DNA from 2 places in the Streptomyces sp. NPDC002232 genome. Region 2 is predicted to be linked to the other one. Evidence: predicted binding sites of a transcription regulator. Region 2 holds the regulator's gene; the other holds the start of a gene.
What was found. Region 2 encodes HspR, which represses chaperone genes until heat shock. Its sites were predicted from a motif close to TTGAGNNNNNNNNNCTCAA; they were not measured.
Positions count from the first base shown of each region.

Region 1 (15,262 bases), on a different contig from region 2:
GCACGTCGGTGCGGCGGTGCAGGCCGGACGTGGACGACAGGCCGCGCTGGGACGCGGCCAGGTTCGCCTCCCGCAGCACGCCCGACAGATAGGGCCAGACCTCGAAGCGGCCCGCCCGCAGGGCGACGACACCGTTGTCAAGGCGTGACAGGTCCAGCAGGGTCTCCACCAGCCGGCCGAGCCGCTCCGTCTGTTTCAGCGCCGACCGCATGGTCTCCGGATCGGCCTCCGACACCCCGTCCACCACGTTCTCCAGGACGGCCCGGAGCGCGGCGATCGGTGTGCGCAGCTCGTGCGAGACGTTCGCCACCAGCTCCTTGCGGTGCCGGTCGACGGCCTCCAGGTCGTCCGCCATGCGGTTGATCGTCGAGGCGAGGTCGCCGAGCTCGTCCCGCCGGTCCGCGCCCCGCACCCGGCGGCTGAAGTCCCCGCGGGAGATCGAGCCGGCCACCGTGTTCATCTCGTCGAGCGGCGCCGTCAGGGACTGCGCGACGAACTGCGTGATCAGCAGGGTCGCGATCATCGCGAAGATCGTGATGTACCGGAACTCCGTGGACGTGCGGATCGCGACCAGGGCCAGGCAGGAGGTCAGCAGGACCGCCCCGACGACCAGGGTGCCCAGCTTGGTCTTGATCGAGATCACGATGCGTCGGCGCGGGTGCTCTCGCCGTCCCAGGTGCGGCCTCCCGGGCCCCGGCGGATTCACGGCGCCGGGGTCTCCAGCGCGTAGCCGACGCCGTGGACCGTGCGGATGCGCTCGGCTCCGATCTTCCGGCGCAGGGCCTTGATGTGGCTGTCGACGGTCCGGGTGCCCGAGGCGTCCGCCCAGTCCCAGACCTCCGCGAGCAGCTGTTCGCGGGAGAGGACCGCGCGGGGCGTGCTGGCGAGGCAGACCAGCAGGTCGAACTCGGTCGGGGTCAGGTGCACGTCCTCCGCCCGGACCCGCACCCGGCGCTGCGCGTGGTCGATCTCCAGTTCGCCCAGGCGGAGGATCCCGCTGCGCGGGGTGACCGCCGCGAGCGCGGCCCGCTCCACCCGGCGCAGCAGCACGTGCACCCGGGCGGCCAGCTCGCGCATCGAGAAGGGCTTGGTCATGTAGTCGTCCGCGCCGACGCCGAGCCCGACCAGCATGTCGGTCTCGTCGTCCCGGGCGGTCAGCATGAGGACCGGGACGGGGCGCTGGGCCTGGACCCTGCGGCACACCTCCAGGCCGTCGAATCCGGGGAGCATCACGTCCAGGACCATCAGGTCGGGCTGCCAGGCCTCGGCCGCGTCGACGGCCGCGGGGCCGTCGGTCGCGGTCTGCACGAGGAAGCCCTCGGCGCGCAGCCGTGCGGCGATCGCCTCCACGATGGTGGCGTCGTCCTCGACCACGAGGACGCGCCGCTGGGCCCCCGGAGTGGCCGCCGCACCGTGGTGAGTGGTGTGTGTCTGCTCCATTGCCCCGCCTCGCGTCGCCGATGTCGGCTCAGCAGCCTAGAGGTAGCGGCGGCGTCCCGGCTATCCAGGAGTTATCCGGGGCGGACCGCGAGGTGCACCGCGTCGGGGACGCCCCGGGCAACGGGGATCTCTTCCGTCCGTACCCCGCTGAATCCGGCATTCCGCAAGGACCCTTCGAAATCGGCGGACGGCCGGGCGGACCACACGGCGAGGATTCCGCCGGGGTTCAGGCGGGCCGCGCACAGGGCCAATCCCTCGGCCGAGTAAAGGGATTCGTTGTCCTGGGTGACCGTCCAGTCGGGGCCGTTGTCGATGTCGAGACAGAGGGCGTCGTAGGTGTCGGCGGTGGTGCGGAGGTGGGTCACGAGGTCCGTGTGCAGGATCACGGTGCGCGGATCGGCGAGCGCGGCCCCGGAGACGGCCGCGAGGGGGCCTCGGCGGTGCCAGTCGATGATCGCCTCCTCGCGCTCGGCGACCGCGATCCGGCCCCAGCGCGGGTCGGCGGCGGCATGGGCGAGGGAGAAGCCGACGCCGAGGCCGCCGACGAGGACGGAGGCGCCGGTGCGGGACTCCTCGGGGAGGGCGGCCAGCGCGGCGTCGACCAGGAGCCGCTCGGAGCGCCCGTCGGAGGTGTCCATCAGGAAGGTGCCGTTGGCGATGATCTCGTAGTGCTCGCCGCGCCGGCGGAGCACCACCTCCCCGTACGGCCCGTCGCGGCGGTCGAGGGTGACGGGGCTGGTCATGATCACTCCGTGGCTCGGTCTCGGTACGGTTCGTCCCGGCCATCCTGCGCGGCGCCGAGGGCCGGGACAAACCGTTAACGAGCCTTACGGGCGCGGGGCTTCGCGCTCCACGTACCGCTCGACCGCCCGCAGCTCGCGGCGCGCGGCGACCGGGGTGCCGTAGGTGCGGTCCCAGGTGACCGGGGCGATCGTGACGTGGCCCCGGTCGAGCAGCCAGGTGGAGTCGGCGTCCTTCCGGCCCTCGGCGCACTCGCCCTCGCCGGTGCCGTCCAGGGGGCAGAGGCCGAGGGTGATGTCGAAGGAGTCGCCGTTCCCGCGCTGCTGGAAGGCGTGGTAGACGACGGCCCCGTCCCCGACGCGGGTCCAGACCGGGGACCCGGCCCGGCGTCCGGTGCTGACGTCGGGGTAGTCGACCTTGAGGGCGAACGCGGAGGTCAGCAGGGCGCGCCGGCGCAGATCCGCGACGAGGCGGGCGCCGAACTCGGCGTTGGCGCGGTAGTTGACCCGGGGGAAACTCGTGTTGGTCGCGTCGCCGGAGGAGGAGAACGCGATCGCGGGGACGTCCTGGTCGATCGCGGCGACGGCCGCGCCGACGGTTCCGGAGTCGTTCACGCTCGCGGACACGTTGGGGCCGGAGTTGATGCCGGTGAGGACGAGGTCGGGGGCGCCGGTCCACCCGGCCTTGGCTCTGAGTCCGGCGCGGAGGGCGAGTTTGACGGTGTCGGCAGGCGTGGCGGACGGGGAGTCCTTGCCACAGGGGCCGTCGGCGAGGCAGACGCCGTAGACCGCACCCCGGGCGGGCGCCTGGGCGCAGTCGTTCTCGTAGCCGGCGGGCAGGGCGGTGCGGCGCTGGGCGGTCAGGACGCCGCCGTTGCTGACGGCGGTGCCCTTCCCCGACTGGACCTGCCAGGGCGCCATCACGACGACGTCGGCGCCCGCGGCGCACATCGCGCGGCGGAGCTCGTACAGGCCGAGACCGTCGGAGTTGCTCGCCTTCGCCGCCTGCATCGAGTCGTCGTTGGAGATCAGGATCCGCATCCCGGCGAGCGGGAGCGGCTCCCGGTGCCGGTCGGGGGTGGTGGCGTGGGCGGTGGCTCCGGCGGCGGCGAGCACGGCGGCCGCGGTGGACAGCGCGAGGTACGTGCGCATGGGGCATCCCTTCATGAGCATGACAGGCAGATGGGAGGATGGATCCGGGGCCCTGCCCCCCTCGGGAGGGCCCCGGATCGCGCGCGGGGTCGTCAGAAGCCCCGCGGTCTGGGGGAGATCTCAGATCTCCAGGCCGTGGCCGTGCGCGAACACCGGATCCACCGTGTCGTTCGGCACGTCCGGCCGGGACGCCGCCACCGCCGCCATCGAGCGCGGCAGCTCGAACGGCAGCCTCCCCTCCGGCTTCGCCCGGCCGAAGGCGACGTCGAGGAGGGCCTCGTCGCTCGCGCCGTAGTCGGCGATCAGCGCGGCCGCGTGCGCGGCGATCTCGGGCAGGACAGCCGGCCGTTCCAGGTTCACGCAGACCACCGTCGGTACGGTCCGCAGCAGCGTGAGGACGCCGGCGAGCTCCTCCTCGCCGAAGGCGAGGCTGCCGGAGTGGAAGAAGGACTCGAACAGGCCCGGCCGCTCTTCGTACGGGGTCCGCAGCCGCAGCACCGCGAGCTCGGCGTCGGCCGGGTCGGCGACGACCTCGCCGTACGCCGCCGCGACCGCCGGGTCGACGTTCTCCACGTACAGCCTCGGCCGCCCCGGCAGGGGGAGCGGTCCGTCGGTGAGGACCGTGAGCGAGCGGCGCTGGGCGGCGGCGCCGGCGGCCGCGAAGTCCGCGCGGCCGACCGTCTCGGCGGCCTCGTCGGGGTCGACGTAACGGCGCTCGTCGAAGAGCCCCAGGACGAACTTCTCGCGCAGCAGCCGCCGTACGGACGCGTCGATCCGCTCCTCGGAGATCCGGCCCGTCCCGACGAGCTCCACGATCACCTCGGGGCACTCCTCGCCGCCGAACTGGTCCGCGCCCGCGTCCAGCGCCTTCGCGGCCCGCTCGGCCACGCTCAGGTGCTCGACGCCCCACGCGCGGGCCTCGTGCGCCTCGCCGAAGATCGAGTGTTCCTGGAGCAGGCCCCAGTCGGTGCAGACGATGCCGGTGAAGCCCAGCTCCTCGCGGAGCAGGCCGGTGATGACGCCCTTGTTGAAGCCGAAGCCGACCTCCTCCCAGTCGGTGCCGACCGGCTGGCCGTAGTACGGCATCATCTGCGAGCAGCCGGCGGCGATCGCGGCCCGGAAGGGCTCCAGGTGGTGCTCCCGCATCCCGCCCGGGTAGACCTGCTCCTTGCCGTGCGGGAAGTGCGGGTCCTCGCCGTCCTTCTGCGGGCCCCCGCCCGGGAAGTGCTTGACCATCGCGGCCACGGAGTCCGGGCCGAGCTCGGGGCCCTGGAGCCCCCGCACGTACGCCCGGACCAGCTCGCCCGTCAGCTTCGCGTCGGAGCCGAAGGTGCCGGACTGGCGGGACCAGCGGGGCTCGGTCGCGAGGTCGATCTGCGGGTGGAGCGCGGTCCGGAAGCCCACCGCGAGGTACTCGCGGCGGACGGTGTCGGCGAAGTCGAGGACCAGCTCCGGGTCGCCGATCGCGGCCAGTCCGAGCGCCTCGGGCCAGGCGGAGAAGGCGCCGGAGTGGAAGGAGGCGCCGATGTTGTCCGTGAAGGCGTGGCGGGGGTCGGTCGACAGGGAGACGGGGATGCCGAGCCGGGTGCCCGCCGCCATCTCCTGGAGCGCGTTGTGCCAGAGGGCCGTCTCGCGGGCGCCGTGGGTGCCCAGCAGGTTGAAGTGGGTCAGCCGCCGGTCCTCGACGAGCTGCGGGGTGGTGAGGGCCAGGGGCCCGCCGTCGGTCTCGGTCACCGGGGAGCCGTCGGCGTTCATCATCAGCATGGTGTGGAAGAGCTGACCGGCCTTCTCCTCCAGCGTCATGCGGGCGAGGAGGTCCTCGACGCGCTCGTCGACGGGGCGGCTGGGGTCCTGGTACGGGTGCACGGGCTGCTCCGGAGCTGATCGACCGGTGGCCGGGGGGAGGGCGCCACCGGGACGGGCCGGCGGCGGTGCCGACCTTGGGCGCCCCCAGGCTAAGCGTGAAAACCGAGTGACCACTAGGTTTCTGTTTTGTGTCCTGGGTCACAGGAGAAAAGGTGCATTCGAGGCCCGGTTAAGGTGGCCGCATGCCGGAGAACACGGGCCGAACGAACCGCAGGACCGCAGGCAGGGGCAGCTACGCGGTCGGCGACGCACGCCGCCAGAAGATCCTCGACACCGCCGTCGACCACTTCGGCCGCTGGGGCTTCCACGCCTCCTCGCTCGCCCGCATCGCGAACGACTGCGGCATCACCCAGGGCGGCCTGCTGCACCACTTCCGCAGCAAGGAGGACCTGCTCCTCTCGGTCCTCGCGCAGAGCGAGCAGCACGACGAGGAGCGCCTCTTCGGCGTCGCCCCCGACTCCTACGCCGACTACCTGGAGACCCTGGTCGCCCTGGTCGAGGAGAACACCCGCCGCCCCGGCATCGTCCGGATGTTCAACGTCCTGGTGGGCGAGTCCGGAAACGTCGGCCACCCCGCCCACGCGTACTTCAAGGAGCGCTACGCGCGCGTGCTCCGGCACACCGTCGGCCTCCTGGAGGAGGCCGTGCGGCGCGGCGAGCTCCGCCCCGGCCTCGACTGCGCGGCCGTCGCCCAGGAGCACCTCGCCGTCATGGACGGCCTCCAGATCCAGTGGGCCCTCGACCCGGCCTCGATGGACATGCCGGCCCGGGTGGGCGCGTACCTCCGGCGCCGGTACGCGGAGATCGCCGCGGCCCGCGCCTGACGGGGGCCCGGCGACCGGGGGTTCGTGGGCCGGCTCACGTCCGGGAGGGCACGCGACCGGGGGCGGGCTCACGTGCGCACGGGCTCACGTCCAAGAATGGCCGCACGCGGACGGGCTCAAGGGCTCGTCGGCGGGCCGCCCTCCGGGAGGGCGGCGAAGACGCGCTGGAGGGCCGGCGGGCGCTCGCCGTCGCCCGCGACGACCACGCGGTGGCGGTAGGTCACGGAGTACTGGAAGCCGTCCGCGACCGGGCGGCCCGTCGGGCGCTCCGGGACCAGGGCGTAGGCGGGGTCCTCCAGGGCTGCGCGCAGTTCGGCGGCCTCGGCGGGGGTCTGCCGGCCGGTGCGCGGCGCCTTGCCGCCGGACCGGCTGGTCCAGGAGCCGTCGTAGTGCACGACGAGCTGGTTCCGGATCCCGGCGAAGCCGCCGCTGACGGTCACCTCGACGAGGACCTCGCCGGGCTGCGGGTCCGCCGCCGGTGTGCCCGGCTCCGTCGTGCGGCCCGGCACGGCGGGCGCGCTCGTGCCCGACGGGGGCCCGCCGGGCGCGGGCGGCACCCCGGGGCCGCAGCCGGTCACGCCGCCCACCAGGGCTCCCGCCAGCAGCAGGGTCCCGCACCACGTCCCTGTTCCCCGTACGCCTCGCACCATGGGTCGAGCATGCCCCGTCCGGGGTCCCGCGCGCAGCGGGAAGCCCGGGATTCCACCCGTCAGTGGCCCTCGGGGCCGGTGCGTACGATCCCGGTGATCGGGCCCCGGTAGCGCCAGTCCAGGGAGTCGTACAGCGCGAGCCCGTCCGTGGTCGCGGCGAGCACCCCGGTCACGGCGCCGGCCTGGGCGGCGGCGGCCTCCAGGGTGCGCATGACGTTCGCGCCGAGGCCCCGGCGCCGGTGCGCGGGGTCGGTCTCGATCTGGTCGGCGACGGCGGTGGAGCCGGTCGGGGCGATCTGGCCGCGGGCGGCGAGCGTGCCGTCCGGGGCGAGGATGCGCACCCGGACGACGCCGTCCTCGACCTCGGTGGTCCGGGCGTATCCCTCGGGCTGCGCGGGGCGGGCGCCGGGGTCCAGCGGCTTGACCATCATGAAGCCCGGGTCGTCGGGGACGGTCCACCCCTCGGTGATCCAGGCGCCGGCCTCCTCCGGGCCCGCCATCACCTTGAGCCAGCTGTGCGGCGCGGTCAGCCGGGCGCAGAGCGCGCCGACGGACGCCGCGTCGGGGGCGGGCAGGACGTGACGCACGACGTGCCGGGGCAGGCCGACGTCGATCCGGTAGCCCCAGGGCTCGGCGACGGCCGGCGGGGTGCCCCGGGAGACGGTCCAGCCCGCCACCCAGGCATCCGTAATAGCTCCTATATCCATGCAGTCATTACATCGGCTACCGGCGGGCAGGCGGGAGAGTGATCGCTCAGAGCGAACGAACGTCCGGGAACATCTCCGGGCTCAGGTGCATTGAGTCCACATAGCTCAACTTGACTGCCGAAGGGGAGATCATGGCTTCTGAGTCCAAGCCGTCCGTGCCGCTCACTCTGCCCGTGCTGCCGCTCGACGACGAGGTCGTGCTGCCCGGAATGGTGGTGCCGCTGGACCTGTCCGACACCGACGTACGGGCCGCCGTCGAGGCCGCCCAGGCCGCCGCCCGCACCGGGACGGGCAAGCCCCGCGTGCTCCTCGTGCCGAGGGTCGACGGGACCTACGCCGGCACCGGCGTCCTGGGCGTCGTCGAGCAGGTCGGCCGGCTGTCCGACGGCGACCCCGGCGCGCTCATCCGCGGCCTCGGCCGCGTCCGGATCGGCGCCGGGACCACCGGCCCCGGCGCCGCCCTCTGGGTCGAGGGCAACGCCGTCGAGGAGACCCTGCCCGACCCGCTGCCCGGCTCCGTCACCGAACTGGTCACGGAGTACAAGGCGCTGGCCACCACCTGGCTCAAGAAGCGCGGCGCCTGGCAGGTCGTCGACCGCGTCCAGCAGATCGACGGCGTCGGCGCCCTCGCCGACAACTCCGGATACTCGCCCTTCCTCAGCGTCGAGCAGAAGGTCGAACTCCTGGAGACCGCCGACCCGGTCGCCCGCCTGAGGCTCGCCACCGCCCAGCTCCGCGAGCACCTCGCCGAGCAGGACGTCGCCGAGACCATCGCGAAGGACGTCCAGGAGGGCGTCGACAAGCAGCAGCGCGAGTTCCTGCTCCGCCGCCAGCTCGAAGCCGTCCGGAAGGAGCTGCGCGACCTCAACGGCGAGGCCGAGGGCGACGAGTCCGACGACTACCGCGCCCGCGTGGAGGCCGCCGACCTGCCCGAGAAGGTGCGCGAGGCCGCCCTCAAGGAGGTCGAGAAGCTGGAGCGGTCCAGCGACCAGTCCCCCGAGGGCTCCTGGATCCGCACCTGGCTCGACACCGTCCTCGAACTGCCGTGGAACGAGCGGACCGAGGACCGGTACGACATCCGGGGCGCCCGCGCGGTCCTGGACGCCGAGCACGCCGGACTCGACGACGTGAAGGAACGGATCACCGAGTACCTGGCGGTGCGCAAGCGCCGCTCCGACCGGGGCCTCGGCGTGGTCGGCGGCCGCCGGGGCGGAGCCGTCCTCGCCCTCGTCGGCCCGCCCGGCGTCGGCAAGACGTCGATCGCGGAGTCGGTCGCCCACGCCATGGGCCGGAAGTTCGTCCGCGTCGCCCTCGGCGGCGTGCGCGACGAGGCGGAGATCCGCGGCCACCGGCGGACCTACGTCGGCGCCCTGCCCGGCCGGATCGTCCGCGCCGTCAAGGAGGCCGGGTCGATGAACCCGGTGGTCCTGCTCGACGAGATCGACAAGGTCGGCTCCGACTTCCGGGGCGACCCCGCGGCGGCGCTCCTCGAAGTGCTCGACCCGGCGCAGAACCACACCTTCCGCGACCACTACCTGGAGGTCGAACTCGACCTCTCCGACGTCGTCTTCCTGGCCACCGCCAATGTCCTCGAAGCCATCCCCGAGGCGCTCCTCGACCGCATGGAGCTGGTGCGCCTCGACGGCTACACGGAGGACGAGAAGGTCGTCATCGCCCGCGACCACCTGCTCCCGCGCCAGCTGGAGCGGGCCGGTCTGGAGCCGGGCGAGGTCGTCCTGGAGGAGTCCGCGCTGCGGAAGCTGGCCGGGGAGTACACCCGGGAGGCCGGCGTCCGCACCCTGGAGCGGTCGATCGCCCGGCTGCTCCGCAAGATCGCGGCCCAGCACGAACTGGGCGACCGGGAGCTGCCGTTCACCCTCGGGCCCGACGGCCTGCGGGAGCTCATCGGGCGGCCGCACCACGTCCCGGAGTCGGCCCAGGACCCGGCGGAGCGGCGGACGGCCGTGCCGGGCGTCGCCACGGGTCTGGCCGTGACGGGCGCGGGCGGCGACGTCCTCTTCGTCGAGGCGTCCCTCGCCGACCCGGAGACGGGCGCGGCCGGTCTCACCCTCACCGGCCAGCTGGGCGACGTGATGAAGGAGTCGGCTCAGATCGCGCTCTCCTTCCTCCGCTCGCACGGCGCGGAGCTGGAGCTTCCGGTCACCGGCCTGAAGGACCGGGGCGTGCACATCCACTTCCCGGCGGGCGCGGTGCCCAAGGACGGTCCCAGCGCGGGCGTCACCATGACCACCGCCCTGGCGTCCCTGCTGAGCGGCCGGCTGGTCCGCACGGACGTGGCCATGACCGGCGAGGTCTCCCTCACCGGCCGGGTGCTGCCGATCGGCGGCGTGAAGCAGAAGCTGCTGGCCGCGCACCGGGCGGGCATCACGACGGTCGTGATCCCCAAGCGGAACGAGGCCGACCTGGACGACGTCCCGGCCGAGATCCTGGAGAAGCTGGAGGTGCACCCGGTGACGGATGTCCGCCAGGTCCTGGAGATCGCGCTCGCCCCGGCGGTGGTGCCGGTGGACGTGGCCGCGTAACTCCCCTCCCGCGGAAGCGGGGTGCCGTCACGGCACCCCGCTTCCGCGTGCCCGCATCCCGTTACCTGGATGTCAGTCGGGGCTGGCATGCTCGTACGCATGAACGACGACGCCTTCTGGGCTCTCATCGACGAGTTGAGCCGCCGTCCCGGTGACCGGGACGAGCGGCTGGAGTGGCTGCGGGCCGACCTGATCCGGCGTCCGGCCGCCGAGAGCGTGGAGTTCCAGGTGCGTCTGGAGAGGGCGTGCGAGATCGCCGACACGCGCGCGCTGTGGAAGGCCGCGGACCTGATCGAGGGCGGGGACTGCACGGACGACGGCTTCCACTACTTCACGCTCTGGCTGGTGGGCCAGGGGCGCAAGGTGTACGAGTCGGTCCTCGCCGACCCGGACGTGCTGGCCGACGTGCCCGGCGTGCGGGCGCTGGTGGGCCGGCACCGTGACGGCTGGGACGACGACGAGTGGCCCGAGTGGGAGGAGCTCGACTACGTGGCGCAGGACGCGTGGGACGAGCTGACGGGCCAGGAGGGCGACGACGGCGAGGAGTTCCTGGACGCCGTCGAGGAGGCGGAGGACGCCGCGGAGGCCGCGGGGGAGTGGGAAGAGGACGGTCAGTCCCGGGGGTCCCGGCCGGAGGGGTTGGCGATACCCCGGCTCACCGCCCTCTTCCCGCCCTCCGGCTCGTAGGAGCCGGAGGGGTCCGTGGCCCGCGCGGTCAGGACGCGGAGGAGTTCCGGCGGCGGCTCAGGAGCAGGCTGCCGCCCGCGAAGGCCGCGAGGGCGCCCGCGGCGGCGAGGGCCGTCGGGAGCGGCGAGGAGGGGGCCGCGGCCGTCTCGGCGGAGAGCGCCGGGGGCTGCTCGTCGCCGCCGTGGCCCGCGTGGCTCACGGTGGAGAGCGAGGCGCCCGCGGCGATCTTGGCCTCGGTCGGGGCCTGGGCCTGCTTCTGGGCCTGGGCTCCCGCCGCCGCGCCGCCGAAGGTGACGTCCGAGCAGCTGTAGAAGGCCTCGGGGCTGTCGTTGCGCTGCCAGACCTTGTAGATGATGTGGCGGCCGGTGCGGGCCGGCAGGTTGCCGGTGAAGTTGTAGAAGCCGTCGGTCGCGGTGCGGGTCGTGTTGTAGACGGCGACGGGCGTCGCGTCCAGGTCCGACCACTTGAGGGGCTTGGTGGGGTCGAAGCCCGCCTTGGTGATGTAGATCGTCATCGTGCCCGAGTGGGCGGCCGTCACCCGGACCTTGAAGTTGAAGGATCCGGCGGCCACGGCCGTCGAGGGCCAGTCGGTGCGCGCCCAGTCCAGCGCCCGGTACTTCTCGCGGTTGGCCGAGCAGAGCTTGCCGTCCGGGATGAGGGCCTGGTGCTGCCCGGCGGCGTTGGCGATGTTGACCTCGTTCCAGTCGTAGAGCGGCTGGGTGCCGGAGTCGGCGACGAGGTCCTTGCACACCTGCGACTTGGGCGTCTCGGGGCCCTCGGCGTAGCAGGCCGCCACCCGGCTCACCGGGTTGAAGACGGCCCCGTGGGCGCTCGCGGTGGTCGGGGTGAGGCTGACCAGGGCAGCGGCGGCGGACAGCGCGGCGACGCCGGTGGCGGTACGGCGGTAGGGGGGCATGCGAGGGCTCTCTCTCGTGCGTGGGGGAGTACGGGACGAGCAACGCGCACGGGGCGCACGGAAGTTGGACTCCGGACGACCGGCGGTGGAAGCCTCGCATTGGTCCATACCAATGGGCAAGGGGGTGGGTGGAAAAAGCCGGAGCGGCCCCCCGGGAGCCGTGTGCCCGGGAGGCCGTCGTGAAGCGGGGGAGCGGGGGGAGCGGGCGAGGGGTCAGCCGTTGGCGAGCGCCTGCACGCGCGAGTAGTCCCCGTTGAAGTGGTTGTGGTCGCCGACCGTCGGGCCGGAGGAGGTGTACTGCCAGATCGTCTGGTACGCCCAGCCGGCCGGGAGTTCGCCGACCTCGGAGGCGTAGCGCGCGATCCACAGCGGGTTGGTGGAGCCGAAGGCCGCGGAGTTGCCCGTGCACTGCTTCCACCAGCTGGTGGCCGTGTAGATCACCGCGTCGCGGCCCGTCCTGGCCCGGTACCGGTTCGCGAAGTCCCGGATCCAGGTGACCATCCCGGCCGCCGACTTGCCGTAGCAGGCGGCGCCGTACGGGTTCCACTCGATGTCGAGCACGCCCGGCAGCGTCCTGCCGTCCTTGGACCAGCCGCCGCCGTTGTTGACGAAGTAGTCGGCCTGGGCGGCTCCGGTCGTGGTGTCCGGGGTGGCGAAGTGGTACGTGCCGCGGATCATCCCGACGTTGTAGGAGCCGGTGTACTGCTGGTCGAAGGACGTGTTCTTGTAGTACGTGCCTTCCGTCGCCTTGACGTAGGCCCACTTGACCCCGCTGTTCCACAGCGTGGACCAGGCCACGTTGCCGTTGTGGCTGGAGACGTCCACGCCTTCCGTCTGCGCGGCGAGGGACGCGCCGCCGGACACGGGGCCCCGGCCGTCGTGGGCGAGCACGCCCATGCCCATGTACGCGGAGCCCCGGGCGGGGGCCGCCTGCCGGGCGCCGGGGTCCTGGGCCGCGGCGGCGGTGCCGGGCAGGGTGAGGGGGAGGAGGAGGGCCAGGGTCGCGAGGGCGGCGCCGGCCAGGGTCGTTCCGGATCTGTGCACACGCATTGCGTGCCTCCGAAAGGCTCGGTGGGGGAGCGGTGGCGGCAGGACCCGTGACGGGTTCTGGAATGGACATGTCATTCAGGGCTGCCGGACAAGAAGCTACGCACGTAGACCCGCCCGGCGGAAGGGGGCCTGGTTGCCGCCGTTGGTCTACGCCTGCGAAATACTGGGGGAGCTGCGGCGATGGGTGCCGCCGGAAGAAACTTTCAGCGGTCGGAAAGCGCGCGGGAGGTGCTGACGTGCACGGAAGCGGTACGGGAGACGAAGGCAGGGTCACCGCCGGAGGTGGAGTGGACCAGGAGTTCCTCGCCCTCGAACGGGAATTGGCTGTCTTCCTGCGGCGCGCCCGCGCCCAGTCCGGGGAGATGGCCCGCGAGGTCCACCCCGAACTGGAGCCCGCCGCCTACGGCCTCTTCGTGCGCCTCGACGACGCGGGCCCCCAGCGGGCCACCGAACTCGCCGGGTACTTCGGCGTCGGCAAAGCCACCATGAGCCGCCAGCTCCGCGCCCTGGAGGATCTCGGGCTCGTCGCCCGCGACCCCGACCCCGCCGACGGCCGCGCCTCGCTGGTCCGCCTCACCGAGGAGGGCCGCAGCCGCTTCCGCAGCGTCCGCGACGCCCGGCGCGAACGCTACGTCCGCAAACTCGCCGACTGGGACCGCGCCGAGGTCGCCGAACTCGCCCGCCTCCTGAATCACTTCAACCTCCGGTCGGAGGGCTGAGCCCGGGGGCGTGCCTCACTGGTCCGACGACCCCGCGTACAGCACGTCACCGCTCCGACAGCTCCGCGTACACCGCCGTCGCGTCGTCGTGCAGCTTCCAGCGGCGCACCCCGCCCGCCCGCGCGTCGGCCTCCTCCAGGGCCCGGACCCGGCCCAGCAGGCCGGCCGCACCCTCCTCGCGCAGCACGCCGAAGCAGTCCGCCCAGTCCCCTTGGGCGAACAGCTCCACCCAGCGGCTCGCCCCGTCCGTGAGCGCGGCGAGCGCCCGCACCCGCGCGCGGGGGCTCGTCCCGGTCACCGCCCGCTCCGCCACCGCCGGGTCCGCCGCCGCGGTGAAGAAGCCGCCCTCGCGGTTCCGCAGCCGGTCCGTCGCCGCGAGCGAGCGCAGCACCTCGTCCGGCACCCGGTCGAGCCGGTCGTCGAGCACGGCCCGCACCGCTCCGTCCGGGTCCTCCAGGAGGAGCACGGAGTCGGAGAGGACGAGGTGTTCGACCGACACCTCGTCCCAGCGGACGAGGACCAGGGTCGCCTGCGGCGTTCGCACGTGAGAAAGGTCACACGTGTCGCGATGGGCGTCCGCGGTGCGCCGGATGGCGTGCGACAGGATCTCGGACAGGGTCATGTCCCGGCGGGAACCGGACAGTTCGGTCAAAGCCCCGCCCAGTCGTGCGGTGAACCACGGGACCGTGTGCACACAACCGTCATCACCGGCGGGCGGTGTGACGCCGTCGAGCAGCACGACCGTCCCTCCGGCGCCCGAGGCGGGCAGGGCGGTGGCCGCCCAGTCCTCGTTGGGGCGTTCGGGGCTGCCGGGGAGGGAGGCGACTTCGCTGCGCATGGCGCCCAGTGTGCCCGCCCCCGTGGGTTCCCCGGCGCAATCCTTCACGGGACCTGCAAATGACCGGAAAAGGCCTGTACCAACCCTGCGGAACCGGAGCCCGGGGCGGACGGGACACCTCCGGGGAACTGCGGGCGGGCATCCTGCCAAAGCCCGCCCGGAAGATCCAACCGGCGCCCCGCGCGGGCCGTCGGCGACCGCCGTCGGAAGTTGTTCGCCAACTACGGAGTGTTGTTCACTCGTTCGGGTGGCGGAGCGGCCGATGCCCGCCCCCCTGCCGGAAGCGCTGGAAGGGTCGGAAGCCTTACCAGGGGGTGGGGGCGCTCCATGTGACCGGCCGTCACCTCTGCTTCATCGGCGGACGAATCAAGAATGCGAGCACCGGTGCAGAAGAAGCGGCCTCGGAGCAACAACGGCGCGCAGAGCCAGGACCCCGGTGAGCCGCAGGCCCCCGCCGGCCGGCCCAAGCGTGTCCGCAACCGGCTGGTCGCCGGCGTCGCCCTGGTGAGCGTCACCGTCCTCGCCGCCGGAGCCCCCGCGATCCTCGCCGCCTCCACCGAGCTCACCGAGTCCCAGCGCCTCGTCACCCTCGCCGAACTCGACCGGCAGGCCGTCACCCTCGCGCACTCCCTCGCCGACGAGCGCGACGAGGTCGTGGCGTACGTCGCCGCCGGACGCGAGAACCAGAGCGGCGACGCGAAGCAGAAGCGGCGGATCACCGAGGCGCGCTCCACCCGCGTCGACCGCCAGATCGACGAGATCCGCCCCGCCGCCTCCGCCGATCTCCGCCGCGACCTCGCCGGGGTCCCCTCCGTCCGCCGCACCGCGCTGACCGGCAAGGGCACGGCCCTGGAGGCCCACAAGGCGTACTCGGACGTCATCGGCAAGCTCCAGGCCCTCGCCGACGAGCTCGCCGACAAGACCCCGGCCCGCGCCTCCGACGCCGCCCTCACCGAGGCCACCCGCGCCCCCGCCGCCCTCGGCCGCGCCGTCGAACAGGCCTCCGCCACCCGGGGCCTGCTGCTCGGCGCGCTCTCCGTGCCGCAGCCCGAGTCCGACGGGGGCGTCCACTACGACCCCCGGACGGGCACCTACGTCGCCGACGAGCCCGCGGGCGCCGCCGAGGCCGA
Region 1 is NZ_JBIARV010000001.1:424,403-439,664, reverse strand. Features, by position in the region: gene ACFYXU_RS01910 (ATP-binding protein) at 1-646, opposite strand, end outside; gene ACFYXU_RS01905 (response regulator transcription factor) at 703-1,440, opposite strand; gene ACFYXU_RS01900 (spermidine synthase) at 1,512-2,183, opposite strand; gene surE (5'/3'-nucleotidase SurE) at 2,268-3,332, opposite strand; gene ACFYXU_RS01890 (glycoside hydrolase family 3 N-terminal domain-containing protein) at 3,453-5,198, opposite strand; gene ACFYXU_RS01885 (TetR/AcrR family transcriptional regulator) at 5,381-6,022, shown strand; gene ACFYXU_RS01880 (hypothetical protein) at 6,139-6,672, opposite strand; gene ACFYXU_RS01875 (GNAT family N-acetyltransferase) at 6,732-7,379, opposite strand; gene lon (endopeptidase La) at 7,511-9,922, shown strand; gene ACFYXU_RS01865 (DUF4240 domain-containing protein) at 10,022-10,609, shown strand; gene ACFYXU_RS01860 (lytic polysaccharide monooxygenase) at 10,638-11,525, opposite strand; gene ACFYXU_RS01855 (lysozyme) at 11,739-12,575, opposite strand; gene ACFYXU_RS01850 (MarR family transcriptional regulator) at 12,812-13,294, shown strand; gene ACFYXU_RS01845 (hypothetical protein) at 13,341-14,132, opposite strand; gene ACFYXU_RS01840 (nitrate- and nitrite sensing domain-containing protein) at 14,505-15,262, shown strand, end outside.
Region 1: lon (endopeptidase La) is a predicted target of HspR. The motif match lies at 7,470-7,488, and genes of this name have one in related genera.

Region 2 (15,262 bases):
GGCGCAGCGGCCGCGCGCCGTACGCGGGGTCGTTGCCCTCCTCGGCGAGCCACTCCAGGGCCTCGGGCGTGACCTCCAGGGTGAGCCGCCGGTCGGCGAGCCGCTTCGCGAGCCGGTCGATCTGGAGCCGCGCGATCCGGCCCAGCTCGGCCCGGTCGAGCGCCGAGAAGACGACCAGGTCGTCCAGCCGGTTGAGGAACTCGGGCTTGAAGCTCGCCCGCACGACCTCCAGGACCTGCTGCTTCTTCACGTCCGCCGGGGTCAGCGGCTCCACGAGGTACTGGCTGCCCAGGTTCGACGTGAGGATCAGGATGGTGTTGCGGAAGTCCACCGTCCGGCCCTGGCCGTCGGTGAGGCGGCCGTCGTCCAGGACCTGGAGCAGGACGTCGAAGACCTCCGGGTGCGCCTTCTCGACCTCGTCGAGCAGGACGACGCTGTACGGGCGGCGGCGGACCGCCTCGGTGAGCTGGCCGCCCTCCTCGTAGCCGACGTAGCCGGGGGGCGCGCCGACCAGGCGGGCGACGGAGTGCTTCTCGCCGTACTCCGACATGTCGATGCGGATCATGGCCCGCTCGTCGTCGAAGAGGAAGTCCGCGAGCGCCTTCGCCAGCTCCGTCTTGCCGACGCCCGTCGGGCCGAGGAAGAGGAAGGAGCCGGTGGGGCGGTCGGGGTCGGCGATCCCGGCGCGGGTGCGGCGCACGGCGTCGGACACCGCCTGCACGGCCTCGGACTGGCCGATGAGCCGCCGGCCGAGCTCGTCCTCCATGCGGAGCAGCTTCTGCGTCTCGCCCTCCAGGAGGCGGCCGGCGGGGATGCCGGTCCAGGCGCCGACCACGTCCGCGATGTCGTCGGGGCCGACCTCCTCCTTGACCATGGCGTCCTTGCCGTCGGCGCCCTTCGAGGACTCCTGCTGGGCCTCGGCCTCGCTCGCCTCCGCCAGCTCCCGCTCCAGGCCCGGGATCTCCCCGTAGAGCAGCTGGGAGGCGGTGTCGAAGTCGCCGTCCCGCTGGGCGCGCTCGGCGCGGCCGCGGGCCTCGTCCAGGCGCTCCTTGAGCTCGCCGACCCGGTTGAGGGACTGCTTCTCCTTCTCCCAGCGGGCGGTCAGGCCGCGCAGCTCCTCCTCGCGGTCGGCGAGGTCGCGCCGCAGCTTCTCCAGGCGCTGCCGGCTCGCCGCGTCCGTCTCGTTCTTCAGGGCCAGCTCCTCCATGCGGAGGCGGTCCACGGAGCGCTGGAGCTCGTCGATCTCGACGGGCGAGGAGTCGATCTCCATGCGGAGCCGGGAGGCGGCCTCGTCGACGAGGTCGATGGCCTTGTCGGGGAGGAAGCGGGAGGTGATGTACCGGTCGGAGAGGGTCGCGGCGGCCACCAGGGCGGAGTCGTTGATCTGCACCTTGTGGTGGGCCTCGTAGCGGCCCTTGAGGCCGCGGAGGATGGCGATGGTGTCCTCGACGGTCGGCTCGGCGACCAGGACCTGCTGGAAGCGGCGCTCGAGGGCGGGGTCCTTCTCGATCCGCTCGCGGTACTCGTCGAGGGTGGTCGCGCCGACCATGCGGAGCTCGCCGCGGGCCAGCATCGGCTTCAGCATGTTGCCGGCGTCCATGGCGGAGTCGCCGCCGGCGCCCGCGCCGACGACCGTGTGCAGCTCGTCGATGAAGGTGATGATCTGGCCGTCGCTCGCCTTGATCTCGGAGAGGACGGTCTTCAGGCGCTCCTCGAACTCGCCGCGGTACTTCGCGCCGGCGACCATCGCGCCGAGGTCGAGCGAGACGAGCCGCTTGTTCTTCAGGGACTCGGGGACGTCGCCCTTCACGATCCGCTGGGCGAGGCCCTCGACGACGGCGGTCTTGCCGACGCCGGGCTCGCCGATGAGGACCGGGTTGTTCTTGGTGCGGCGGGACAGCACCTGGACCACGCGGCGGATCTCGTGGTCGCGGCCGATGACCGGGTCCAGCTTGCCCTCGCGCGCGGCGGCGGTGAAGTCCGTGCCGAACTTCTCCAGCGCCTTGTACTGCCCTTCCGGGTCGGGTGTGGTCACCCGGCGTCCTCCCCTGCTCTTCTCGAACGCGTCGAGCAGCTTCGATGCGCTCGCGCCCTGCGCGTCGAGGATCTCACCGGCCGGGCCGCCCTTGGCCGCGACCGACGCGAGCAGGTGCTCGGTCGACAGGAAGTCGTCGCCGAGCTCCTTCGCGCGCCGGTCGGCCTCGGCGATCACGGCGAGGAAGTCCCGGCTGGGCTGCGGGGGCGCGACCGTGGACCCGGTGACGCTCGGCAGGGCGGCGAGCAGCCGCTCGGCTCCGGCGCGGACGGCGGCCTGGTCGGCGCCCACGGCGGCCAGCAGGTCGATGATGTTCTCGTTGTCCTGACCGGCCAGGAGGGCGAGGAGTAGGTGGGCGGGGGTCAGGTCGGCGTGCCCCTCGGACACGGCGCGGCTGCTCGCCGCGTTGAGCGCGTCCCGGCTCCTGTTGGTCAGCTCGGCGTCCACGTGCGGTGCTCCTCCTCGAACGTCGTGGGTCGACTTCTCTCTCTGACCCTTCCAACGTACACAAAGTTGAGCCTATTCCGCTCAAGGTATCGGAGGGAGGTGCGTCACGGGTAGTTTCCGGGCATGGCCACAGACCCCAGGAACCCGTCCGACTCGTACCTGAGCTTCTGGCGCGAGTACCACATGTGCACCCTCACCACCCCGCGCCCGGACGGCACGCCGCACGTCGTCGCGGTCGGCGTCACGTACGACCCCGAGGGCGGGTACGCGCGCGTGATCACCAACAGGAACAGCCGGAAGGTCGCCCACGTCCTGGCGGCGGGCGCGGACGGCGCGCGGGTCGCGGTCTGCCAGGTCGACAAGGGGCGCTGGGCCACCCTGGAGGGCGTCGCCCACATCCGCACGGAGGCGGCGACGGTCGCGGACGCCGTCGCCCGCTACGCCGAGCGCTACGGCCGGACCCCGGCCCCGAACCCGGACCGGGTCGTCATCGAGATCGCCCTGACCCGGGCGATGGGCCGCGCCTGACGGCGGACGGCGGAACGCACAGCGGCGCCATCGCGTTTCAGGTCCGCGATGGCGCCGCTGTGTGGGGGAAGTGCCGGAGCGATCTACAACGACGGGGGAATCGCTCAGGCACTGCGGGGGGTGGCGGTGATGGTCTCGGGCTCGATCAGCTGGTGGTCTCGCTGGTCGAGGTTGACGAAGATCATGCCGTACCGGATGGCACAGCGGATGGGCTGTGGAGCGCCTCGGGGGCGGCGCAGACAGCGGTACGCACGGACATCCTCGTCCTGCTCACGGGCGACGACGATCGGCTCTCCGAAGAGCGTGACCTTCAGCGAGTCACCACGGTGGGGGATGGCCGAGGCGAGGTCGACGAAGTGCCAGCCGGAGCGATAGGCCGAGGCCATCTCACGGCGGAACCTGGGGTCATCGGGAACGTTCATGCGCCCGTCTAATTCCAGCCGGGGTCCTGCTGGGGGGCCACGCTCCAGCCCGGGTCACCGAGGAGCGCGGGGCCGGCGAGGTGCCAGCCCGGGTCGAGCGGAGCGGCCTGCACCTGCGCCGTCTCCGAGTGCCAGCCCGGATCCGGAACCACTCCCACCGCGCCCAATGTGGCGGCCGCGATGAAGGCGACTCCGGCCGCCGCGCGTATGAGCTTCTTCATCATCACCGAGCAACCTCACTTGAAGGCAACGTCTCTTTCCAACCCCCGCGAGTAAGACGATGGCTTACTCTCTGCGCCTGCACCACCAAACCCAGGCATCATGTTCCTGAGATGCAGGAGCCTGGGGGTGTACATATGCGGAAACAAGCGGACGAATCAGGTCACCCTCATTCGCACGCCGAACTGTGCGAAGCGGGGTCCGAGCTGTATGCGGCCGCTCTGCACACCGGGCGAATACCCCGGTCAGAGGCGGTCGGAACGCCGTGCCTCCTCGACCTCTCGCTGCTCCACCCCGACCCCGACGACGCGCAGTGGCTCCGCCCGGTTCCCCCGTCCGCGGCCCTCGCCCAGCTGCTCCAGCCGATCGAACGGGAGATACTCGACCGCCGTCGGCGCACCGTCGCCCTGTCGGACGCGTTCGAGCCGTTCATGGCCATCAGCGCCCACGACTCCCCCACCACACACGCCATCACGGTCCTCGAGGGCATCGACCGCATCAACTCGACCCTCGACCGCGTCGTGGCCAACTGCCGCCACGAGCTCCTCACCGTCCAGCCGGGCGGCGGCCGCCCCGCCCAGGCCCTCAGCGAGGCCCTGGACCGCGTCTCCCCGCTCCTCGGCCGCGGCATCACCATGCGCACGCTCTACCAGCACACCGCGCGCCACACCGAGCTCACGCTGACCTATCTGGAGCACGTCGGCCCCGAGGTGCAGGTCCGCACCCTCGAGGAGATCATCGACCGGCTGATCATCGTCGACCGCGAGGTCGCCTTCATCCCGGCCCGCAGCGACCGCCAGGTCGCCCTGGAGCTGCGCCACCCCGGCCTCGTCGCGTACCTCTGCGGTGTCTTCGACCAGTTCTGGCAGCTGGCCGTGCCGATACGGGAGGAGATCCCGTACGACATCAAGACCGACGGCATCGGCGGCGTGCAGCGCTCCATCGCCCGGCTCCTGGTCGAGGGGCACGTCGACGAGGCCATCGCCCGCCGGCTCGGCATGAACGTGCGGACCTGCCGGGCGCACATCGCCAAGCTGGCCGCCGCCCTCGGCAGCGGCAGCCGGGCGCAACTCGGCTATCTGATCGCCCAGTCCGGCATCCTCGAACGGGACAGCTGAACCTCGGCCGGGACAGCGGAAAGAGGCCCCCTCCCTGGGGGAGGGGGCCTCTTTCCGGACGTCGTACGGGGTGCGGAGCTACTCGCCGCGCTTCGGGCGCCACACCACGAGGGCGCTCGCCTGCTGCACGTCGGTGTACGGGACCAGGTCCCGGCGGTACGAGGCGTGCACCTGGGCCTCGCGCTGGCGCAGCGTCGCCGCCGCGCCCTCGACGGCCGCCGACAGCTCGGACACCCGGGCCTGGAGCGCCGCGACCTGGTTCTCCAGTTCGATGATCCGCTTGATTCCGGCCAGGTTGATGCCCTCGTCCTGCGACAGCTGCTGCACCTGGCGGAGCAGCTCGATGTCACGGGCCGAGTAGCGCCGGCCCCGGCCCGCCGTGCGGTCCGGGGAGACCAGACCGAGGCGGTCGTACTGCCGGAGCGTCTGCGGGTGCAGACCGGAGAGCTGCGCCGCCACCGAGATGACGTACACGGGGCTCTCGTCGGTCAGTTCGTACGGATTGCGTCTCACCGGGTCACGCTCCCTTCGCCGCCTGGAACAGCTCGGCCCGCGGGTCCTCGGAGGCGGTCGCCTCGCGGAAGGTCTCCAGGGCCTCGCGTGCCTTGTCGTCCAGCTCCTGGGGCACGGCCACCTCGACCGTGACGAGGAGGTCGCCGCGGGTGCCGTCCTTGCGGACCGCGCCCTTGCCCCGGGCGCGCATGGTCCGGCCGTTCGGGGTGCCCGCGGGCAGCTTGAGGGTGACCGCGGGGCCGCCGAGGGTCGGCACCTTGATCTCGCCGCCGAGCGCCGCCTCCGTGAAGGAGACCGGCACCGTGACGGTGAGGTTGTCGTCCTTGCGGCCGAAGACCGGGTGGTCGTCGACGTGCACGACGACGTACAGGTCGCCGTTCTGCCCGCCGCGCTCGCCCGGCGCGCCCTTGCCGCGGAGACGGATCTTCTGGTGGTCGCTGACGCCCGCGGGGATGCGGACCTGCATGGTGCGGGAGGACTTGGCCCGGCCGCTGCCCTTGCAGACCTCGCAGGGGTGCTCGGCGATGAGGCCGCGGCCCTTGCAGTCCACGCAGGGGTCGGTCAGCGAGAAGCCGCCGCCGCTGCCGCGCGAGACCTGCCCGGTGCCGACGCAGGTCGGGCACACCCGGGGGGTGCCGTTCTTGTCGCCGGTGCCCGAACACGCCGTGCACGGCTGCTGGCTGGACATCCGCAGCGGGACGGTCGCGCCCTCGATGGCCTCGGTGAAGCTGAGCGTCACCTCGGACTCGATGTCCTGACCGCGCCGCGGCTGGGTGCGGGGGCCCGCTCCCCCGCCCCGGTTGAACAGGCCGCCGAAGACGTCGCCGATGCCGCCGCCGCCCCCGAAGCCGCCGCCCGCCCCACCCTGGGCGCCTCCGAAGAGGTCGCCCAGGTCGAAGTTGAACGAGCCGCCGCCGGGGCCGCCGGCCCGGAGGCCGCCGTTCCCGAAGAGGGCGCGGGCGTCGTCGTACTCCTTGCGCTTCTTGGGGTCGCCGAGGATGTCGTTCGCCTCGGAGATCTCCTTGAAGCGCGCCTCGGCGCTCGCGTCACCCTTGTTGGCGTCCGGATGGTTCTCGCGGGCGAGCTTCCGGTACGCCTTCTTGATCTCGGCCTCGGTGGCGTCCTTGGGGACGCCGAGAACCTTGTAGTAGTCCTTCTCGACGAAGTCCTTCGTGTTCATCGACGTCCCTCCTCCCGCGCACGGGTACGGCTGTTACTCGCTGTCCTGCTCGGAGGAGTCGGCGTCCTCCGACTCCTCGGCCTTGCCCTGGGCCCCGGGCTGGGGCTCGGCGACGGCCACGCGGGCGGGCCGGATGGTCCGCTCGCCGATGCGGTACCCCGGCTGGAGGATCGCCACGCACGTCGTCTCCGTGACGTCCGGCGCGTACGAGTGCATCAGGGCCTCGTGGATCGTCGGGTCGAAGGGCTCGCCCTCCTTGCCGAACTGCTGCAGACCCATCTTGGCGACGACGGTCTCCAGCGATTCGGCCACCGACTTGAACCCGCCCACGAGTTCGCCGTGGTCCCGGGCCCGGCCGACGTCGTCGAGCACGGGAAGGAGCTCGGCGAGGAGGCTCGCGACGGCGATCTCCTTGACCGTGACCCGGTCCCGCTCCACGCGGCGGCGGTAGTTCTGGTACTCGGCCTGGAGCCGCTGGAGGTCCGCGGTGCGCTCGGAGAGCGCGGTGCGGGCCTGGTCCAGCTGCGCCAGCAGGGCTACGTCCGTAGCGTCCCCGGCCGGGGCCGTCGCGTCCTCGTCGGACTCGACGGCCTCGGCGGCGTCGTCAGCGGTGGCGCCGGAGGGGACGTCGGGCTTCTCCTCGAAGCCCGGGGTCTCCTCGGTCACGCCTGGCCACCCTTCGGCTTGTCCTCGTCGACGATCTCGGCGTCGACGACGTCGTCGTCGGCCTGGGCCTGGGCGCCGCCCTCGGCACCGGCGGCCTGGGCGCCCTGGGCGTCGGCGTAGAGCGCCTGGCCGAGCTTCTGCGAGACGGCCGCGACCTTCTCGGTGGCGGTGCGGATCTCGGCGGTGTCCTCGCCCTTGAGCTTCTCCTTCAGCTCGACGAGCGCGGACTCGACCTCGGCCTTGACGTCGCCGGGGAGCTTGTCCTCGTTGTCCTTGATGAACTTCTCGGTCTGGTAGACGAGCTGCTCACCCTGGTTGCGGGACTCGGCGGCCTCGCGGCGGCGGTGGTCCTCGTCCGCGTACTGCTCGGCCTCCTGGCGCATGCGGTCGACCTCGTCCTTCGGCAGCGAGGAGCCGCCGGTGACGGTCATCTTCTGCTCCTTGCCCGTGCCCAGGTCCTTCGCGGTCACGTGCATGATGCCGTTGGCGTCGATGTCGAAGGCGACCTCGATCTGCGGGACGCCGCGCGGGGCCGGCGGGAGACCGGTCAGCTCGAACATGCCGAGCTTCTTGTTGTACGCCGCGATCTCGCGCTCGCCCTGGTAGACCTGGATCTGCACGGACGGCTGGTTGTCCTCGGCCGTCGTGAAGATCTCGGACCGCTTGGTCGGGATCGTGGTGTTGCGCTCGATGAGCTTGGTCATGATGCCGCCCTTGGTCTCGATGCCGAGGGACAGCGGGGTCACGTCGAGGAGCAGGACGTCCTTGACCTCACCCTTGAGGACACCGGCCTGGAGCGCGGCGCCGATGGCGACGACCTCGTCCGGGTTGACGCCCTTGTTGGCGTCCTGACCGCCGGTCAGCTCCTTGACGAGCTCGGCGACGGCCGGCATGCGGGTCGAGCCACCGACGAGGACGACGTGGTCGATCTCGGAGAGCTGGATGCCCGCGTCCTTGATGACGTTGTGGAACGGCACCTTGCAGCGGTCGAGCAGGTCGGACGTGAGCTGCTGGAACTGGGCGCGCGTGAGCTTCTCGTCCAGGTGCAGCGGGCCCTCGGCGGAAGCCGTGATGTAGGGCAGGTTGATCGTGGTCTCGGTCGAGGACGAGAGCTCGATCTTCGCCTTCTCCGCGGCCTCGCGGAGACGCTGGAGAGCCATCTTGTCCTTGGCCAGGTCCACGCCGTGGCCGTTCTGGAACTGCGTCACCAGGTAGTCGACGACGCGCTGGTCCCAGTCGTCACCACCGAGGTGGTTGTCACCGTTGGTGGCCTTCACCTCGACGACGCCGTCGCCGATCTCCAGGAGGGACACGTCGAAGGTGCCGCCACCGAGGTCGAAGACGAGGATCGTCTGGTCGTCCTTGTCGAGGCCGTAGGCCAGGGCGGCCGCGGTCGGCTCGTTGACGATGCGCAGGACGTTGAGGCCCGCGATCTCACCGGCCTCCTTGGTGGCCTGACGCTCGGAGTCGTTGAAGTACGCCGGGACGGTGATGACCGCGTCGACGACCTTCTCGCCCAGGTACGCCTCGGCGTCACGCTTGAGCTTCTGCAGGATGAAGGCGCTCATCTGCTGCGGGTTGAAGTTCTTGCCGTCGATCTCGATCTTCCAGTCGGTGCCCATGTGGCGCTTGACCGACCGGATGGTCCTGTCGACGTTGGTGACGGCCTGACGCTTGGCCACCTCGCCGACGAGCACCTCGCCGTTCTTCGCGAAGGCGACGACGGACGGCGTGGTCCTGGCACCCTCGGCGTTGGTGATGACGGTGGGCTCGCCGCCTTCCAGAACGCTGACGACGGAGTTAGTCGTGCCCAGGTCGATGCCGACCGCACGTGCCATTTCGATTCCTCCAGCTGACTGACTTGAGTGGAACTGACTCAAGGATGCACGACGAACCGGATCGCGTCAACAGACATGAGCGGGGTCGACTCAACTCTTCGCCGAGGTGAGCGCTCAACGAGCGTGCCGTTCCCCCGTTTGACCCGATTCGCATGAGAGGGTCCGGACATAGTCTGGACATATCCCAGGATTCCCGCCGAAGGGTGTGAGCGCATGACGGCGAAGCGCGCGTTCGACGTGGCGGGCGGGCTCGCCCTGCTCCTCGCGCTCTCACCCCTGATCGCCGGGATCGCCCTGTCCGTCGCGCTCGGCGGCGGCGCCGTGCTGCGCCGCCGCACGGTGGCGGGCCTGGAAGGGCGGCCGTTCACCATGCTGACCTTCCGCACCAGGAGCCCGCTCGCCGCGCTCCCCCTTCTCCTGCACGTCGTCGCGGGCCGGATGTCGCTGGTCGGACCGTGCCCGCTGACCCCGGCCCACCGCGAGTGCGCGGGCGAGGGCCGCCGCCGGCTGTCCGTACGTCCGGGGCTGACCGGACCGTGGCAGATCAGCGGCCGCTCGGACCTGCCGTGGGAGGAGCGCGAACTGCTCGACCTCCACTATGTGGACCACCATTGGCTGGGGATGGACCTGGTGATCCTTGCGCGTACCCTTCCAGCAGTCCGCAGGCGTCGCGCGGCAAGGTTTGCCTGAGCGACACATATCACCGCGAGCGCCGCTACAGCGCGGCGCCGCGACCGGGTAATCTCAGCAGGAACTCAATAAGTTACCGCTTAGTAGGCCCGCCCGAGGAGCCCGTCATGCAACTCGCCGCGATCATCGTGTCGATCGCCATCACGGTGGTGGCCGTCGCGCTGTTCGGCCGCGCCACCGTGCAGATCTACCGCTTCGTGCGGCTCGGTCAGCCGGTGCCCGCCGGCACGCGCACCGGTGACCCCAAGCAGCGCACCATCACGCTGGTCAAGGAGTTCCTCGGCCACACGCGCATGAACCGATGGGGCATCGTCGGCTTCGCGCACTGGTTCGTCGCGGTGGGCTTCTTCTCGCTGCTCCTCACGATCGTCAACGCCTTCGGCCAGCTCTTCCAGGCCGACTGGCTCATCCCGATCATCGGCGACTGGCTGCCGTACGAGATCTTCACCGAGTTCCTCGGCCTCATGACGGTCCTCGGCATCGTGACGCTCATCGTCATCCGCCAGCTGAGCAAGCCGACCAAGGCCGGCCGCAAGTCCCGCTTCGCCGGCTCCAAGACCGGCCAGGCGTACTTCGTCGAGGCCGTCATCCTGATCGTCGGCGTCTGCATCATGACGCTCCGCGCGCTCGAAGGCGTCCAGCACCACGTGACCGGCTGGGAGCCCGGCTTCTTCGCCTCGTACCCGCTGATCGCGCTGCTCGACGGCCTGGACCTCAGCACGATCCAGTACCTCACCTACTTCTTCGCGTGCCTCAAGATCGTCACGTCCTTCACCTGGATGATCACGGTCTCGCTCAACACCAACATGGGCGTCGCCTGGCACCGCTTCCTCGGCTTCCCGAACATCTGGTTCAAGCGCAACGCCGACGGCTCCACCGCCCTGGGCGCGCTCCAGCCGATGACCACGGGCGGCGCGGAGATCGACTGGGAGGACCCGGCCGAGGACGCCGTCTTCGGCGTCTCCCAGGTCGAGCAGTTCTCCTGGAAGGGCATCCTCGACTTCTCCACCTGCACCGAGTGCGGCCGCTGCCAGTCGCAGTGCCCCGCCTGGAACACCGGCAAGCCCCTCTCCCCCAAGCTCCTCATCATGTCGCTGCGCGACCACGCGCACGCCAAGGCGCCGTACCTGCTCGCGGGCGGCGGCAAGGACATGGAGGGCAACGAGACGGCGACCGAGGAGCAGCTCAAGGACGTCCCCGCCGCCGCGCTCGCCGAGGCCGAGCGCCCCCTCATCGGCACCGCCGAGGAGAACGGCGTCATCGACCCCGACGTCCTGTGGTCCTGCACCACCTGCGGCGCCTGCGTCGAGCAGTGCCCGGTCGACATCGAGCACATCGACCACATCGTCGACATGCGCCGCTACCAGGTGATGATCGAGTCCGCCTTCCCGTCCGAGGCCGGCACGATGCTGAAGAACCTGGAGAAGAAGGGCAACCCCTGGGGTCTCGCCAAGAAGCAGCGCGTCGAGTGGACCAAGGAGGTCGACTTCGAGGTCCCGATCATCGGGAAGGACGCGGAGGACCTCTCCGAGTTCGACTACCTCTACTGGGTCGGCTGCGCCGGCGCCCTGGAGGACCGCGCCAAGAAGACGACGAAGGCCTTCGCGGAGCTGCTGCACATGGCGGGCGTCAAGTTCGCGATCATGGGCGGCGACGAGAAGTGCACGGGTGACTCCCCCCGCCGCCTGGGCAACGAGCCGCTGTTCCAGCAGCTCGCCGCCGAGAACGTCGCCATGCTGAACATGGCGTTCGGCGAGGATGACGAGGACGAGTCGACCAAGAAGCCGAAGTCGGCGAAGCGGATCGTCTCGACCTGCCCGCACTGCTTCAACACCATCGCCAACGAGTACCCGCAGCTCGGCGGCGAGTACGAGGTCATCCACCACACCCAGCTGCTCCAGCACCTCATCGACGAGGGCAAGCTGGTCCCGGTGACCCCGGTCGACGGCCTCATCACCTACCACGACCCCTGCTACCTGGGCCGGCACAACAAGGTCTACACGCCGCCGCGCGAGATCATGTCCGCCGTCCCCGGCCTGCGCCAGCAGGAGATGCACCGCCACAAGGAGCGCGGCTTCTGCTGCGGCGCCGGCGGCGCGCGGATGTGGATGGAGGAGCGGATCGGCAAGCGCATCAACAACGAGCGCGTCGACGAGGCCCTGTCCCTCAACCCGGACATCGTCTCCACCGCCTGCCCGTTCTGCCTCGTCATGCTCACGGACTCCGTGAACGGCAAGAAGAACGAGGGCAAGGCCAAGGAGTCGGTCACCGTCGTGGACGTGGCGCAGCTGCTGCTGGAGTCGGTGAAGACCCCGGTCGACCCCGAGCCTGAGGCGGCGTCGGAGGAGCCCGAGCCGGCCGTCTGATCCCGGACACGTGAAGGGGCCGCCCCGCGCGAGCGCGGGGCGGCCCCTTTTCCGTGCCCTCAGCGGTGCGCGGAGACGAGGGTCCCGTGGAAGTCGTAGGTCCAGCTCTTGCCGCCGGAGACGGAGAGCTTGACGTAGGGCCGCCCGTCCCGGCCGGCGAAGAAGGTGGCGGTGTGCCCGTCGGGCAGCTTGACGACCTCGGGAGCGGGCTCGGGGGCGGGCTTGGGCTTCGGCGCGGGGCCGTGGTCCAGCCAGGAGGAGACGGTCCCGTCGGGCCGCAGGACGACGTGGAGCCCGTCGTGCTCCCCGTGGGCGGGCTTGCCGTGGGTACTGACGAGGGTGCCGATCAGCGTGCCGCCGCCGTAGATCTCGGCGGAGAAGCGGCCGGGACCGTCCTGGTAGACCTTGGCGAGCGAGCCGTCGGCGAGGTCGACGTTCCGCCAGAACACCGACGGGTCGCCCGCCGTCGCGGCGGGCGCGGGGGCGGGCGCCTCGGCGGCCAGGGCGGCCCCGGCGGCCGGCAGGAGGAGGGCGGCGGCGGCCCCGGTGGCGACGGCGGCGGTACGGACGGAACGACGGCTGACTCGCATCGGAAGAGCTCCTTGCTCGGGTCTCTGACGCCTCCGAAGCTACGAGTACGACATTGAGGTGATACGTCTGTTTTGTAACGCCCGTCCGGCGCCTCCCCCGCGACCACGTCACGGCCGGGATCACCCCTAGGGGATGTCACAGCTCAGTGGCAAGGCCGGTCCTGGGGAGCGTCCGTACGGAATGAACGGGTACGTTCAAGGCGTGGCTGGATTCAGGAACGGACGCGGCCGGGACAACCGCCCCCCGCAACAACAACCGCAGCAGGCGCCGTACGGGTACGACGCGGCCCCGCCGCCGCACCCGCAGCAGCAGTGGCAGCAGCCGCCGCAGGGGCGCCCGCAGCAGGGGTACGGACAGCAGGGGCAGCACGGACAGCCGTACGGGCAGCAGCAGCCGTACGGTCAGCAGGGGCACCCGCAGCAGCCGTACGGGGAGCCGGAGTACTTCGGCGACCCCTACGGCCGGCAGGAGAACCCGCAGCACGCGGCGGCGAACAACCCGGGCCACACCCAGATGTTCAGCGTGGACGACCCGTACGCCCAGGGCGGCCCGCCGCCCGCCCCCGTACCGACGGGCCCCCGGCTCCCGTGGAGGCCGCTCCTCACCGGCATCGTGCTCCGCCCGGCGGACACCTTCCTGCGGATGCGGGACCACGCGGTCTGGGGTCCGGCGCTGATCGTCACGTTCCTCTACGGGCTCCTGGCGATCTTCGGCTTCGACAAGGCCGGCGAGGAGACGCTCGACCCCACCTTCTCGGCCGCCCTGATCACGGGCGTCGCCTTCGTGGTCGGCGGACTGATCCTGGGCGCGGTGACCCACACCCTGGCGCGCCAGCTGGGCGGCGACGGGGCCTGGCAGCCCACGATCGGCCTCTCCATGCTGATCATGTCGATCACGGACGCCCCGCGCCTGGTCTTCGCCGTCTTCCTCGGCGGCGAGAACGGCCTGGTGCAGGTCATCGGCTGGGTGACCTGGCTGGCGGCCGGGGCGCTCTTCACCGTGATGGTGAGCCGCTCGCACGACCTCCCGTGGCCGAAGGCCCTGGGCGCCTCGGCGATCCAGCTGGTGGCCCTGCTGAGCCTGATCAAGCTCGGCACGCTGTAACCCGTACGGATATGGAGAAGGCCCCCACCGCTCGCGGTGGGGGCCTTCCGCACAATCAGGCTCAGGCGTGCTCAGGCGTGCTCAGGCGTCGAGGACCTGGCCCTCGCGCTTCACGACGGGCGGCTCGACCGACCAGGGGAAGTTGATCCACTCGTCGGTCTTCTTCCACACGTACTCGCACTTCACGAGGGAGTGGGACTTCTCGTAGATCACGGCGGAGCGGACCTCGGCGACGTGGTCGACGCAGAAGTCGTGGACGAGCTTCAGCGTCTTGCCGGTGTCGGCGACGTCGTCGGTGATGAGCACCTTCTTGTCGCTGAAGTCGATCGCGTCCGGCACGGGCGCCAGCATGACCGGCATCTCCAGGGTGGTGCCGACCCCGGTGTAGAACTCCACGTTCACGAGGTGGATGTTCTTGCAGTCCAGGGCGTAGGCCAGACCGCCGGCGACGAAGACGCCGCCGCGGGCGATGGAGAGCACGATGTCGGGCTCGTAGCCGTCGTCGGCGATGGTCTGCGCCAGCTCGCGGACGGCGGTGCCGAAGCCCTCGTAGGTCAGGTTCTCGCGTACGTCACTCATGCCTGCGACCGCCTCACACCTGGGTCCGATGGAAGTTCATGAACGAGCGGGAGGCCGTCGGCCCCCGCTGCCCCTGGTACCGCGAGCCGTACCGCTCGCTCCCGTACGGGAACTCGGCGGGCGAGCTCAGCCGGAACATGCACAGCTGGCCGATCTTCATCCCCGGCCAGAGCTTGATCGGCAGGGTGGCGAGGTTCGACAGCTCCAGGGTCACGTGCCCGGAGAAACCGGGGTCGATGAAGCCCGCGGTGGAGTGCGTGACGAGCCCGAGGCGCCCCAGGGAGCTCTTCCCCTCCAGACGCGAGGCGATGTCGTCCGGCAGGGTGATGACCTCGTAGGTCGAGGCGAGCACGAACTCGCCCGGGTGCAGGATGAACGCCTCGTCGCCCTCCGGCTCGACCTCACGCGTCAGGTCGAGCTGCTCGACGGCGGGGTCGATGTGCGGGTAGCGGTGGTTCTCGAACACCCGGAAGAAGCGGTCAAGCCTCACGTCGATGCTCGAGGGCTGCACCATGGATTCGTCGTACGGGTCGATGCGCACCCGTCCGGCATCGATCTCGGCCCGGATGTCCTTGTCTGAGAGAAGCACGCCCCCACGATACGCAGAGGGCGCGGACCTGCCCCAATCGGCAGTCGCCCGCGCCCCGGCCCGCACGGCTCAGCGCCGTCCGGCCTCCACCGGCACCGCATGCCGCAGCCGCGCACACCGCGGACACCGGATGAGCCGCCCGGGCCCGATCCGCCCGGCACCGAGCTGCTGAAGCGGGAACGAAGCGGTACTGAAAACATGCCCCTCGGCACAACGGACGACGGTGCGCTCCATCGAAACCATCAAGTCCCTTCCCCTACACACGTGGTGGACGATCAGCCACATTAGGGGATGAACGGGGCACCCTCCGCCACGGCACTCCGCACACGCCGAAGGCACGAACTTCGCCTCAAGTGGCGCATGGGGTACAGTGTGCA
Region 2 is NZ_JBIARV010000006.1:273,471-288,732, forward strand. Features, by position in the region: gene clpB (ATP-dependent chaperone ClpB) at 1-2,482, opposite strand, end outside; gene ACFYXU_RS29480 (TIGR03618 family F420-dependent PPOX class oxidoreductase) at 2,606-3,010, shown strand; gene ACFYXU_RS29485 ((2Fe-2S)-binding protein) at 3,115-3,432, opposite strand; gene ACFYXU_RS29490 (hypothetical protein) at 3,441-3,656, opposite strand; gene ACFYXU_RS29495 (helix-turn-helix transcriptional regulator) at 3,789-4,769, shown strand; gene ACFYXU_RS29500 (heat shock protein transcriptional repressor HspR) at 4,848-5,282, opposite strand; gene dnaJ (molecular chaperone DnaJ) at 5,287-6,462, opposite strand; gene grpE (nucleotide exchange factor GrpE) at 6,496-7,128, opposite strand; gene dnaK (molecular chaperone DnaK) at 7,125-8,966, opposite strand; gene ACFYXU_RS29520 (sugar transferase) at 9,180-9,656, shown strand; gene ACFYXU_RS29525 ((Fe-S)-binding protein) at 9,764-12,022, shown strand; gene ACFYXU_RS29530 (hypothetical protein) at 12,082-12,612, opposite strand; gene ACFYXU_RS29535 (Yip1 family protein) at 12,815-13,717, shown strand; gene ACFYXU_RS29540 (phosphoribosyltransferase) at 13,799-14,296, opposite strand; gene dcd (dCTP deaminase) at 14,310-14,885, opposite strand.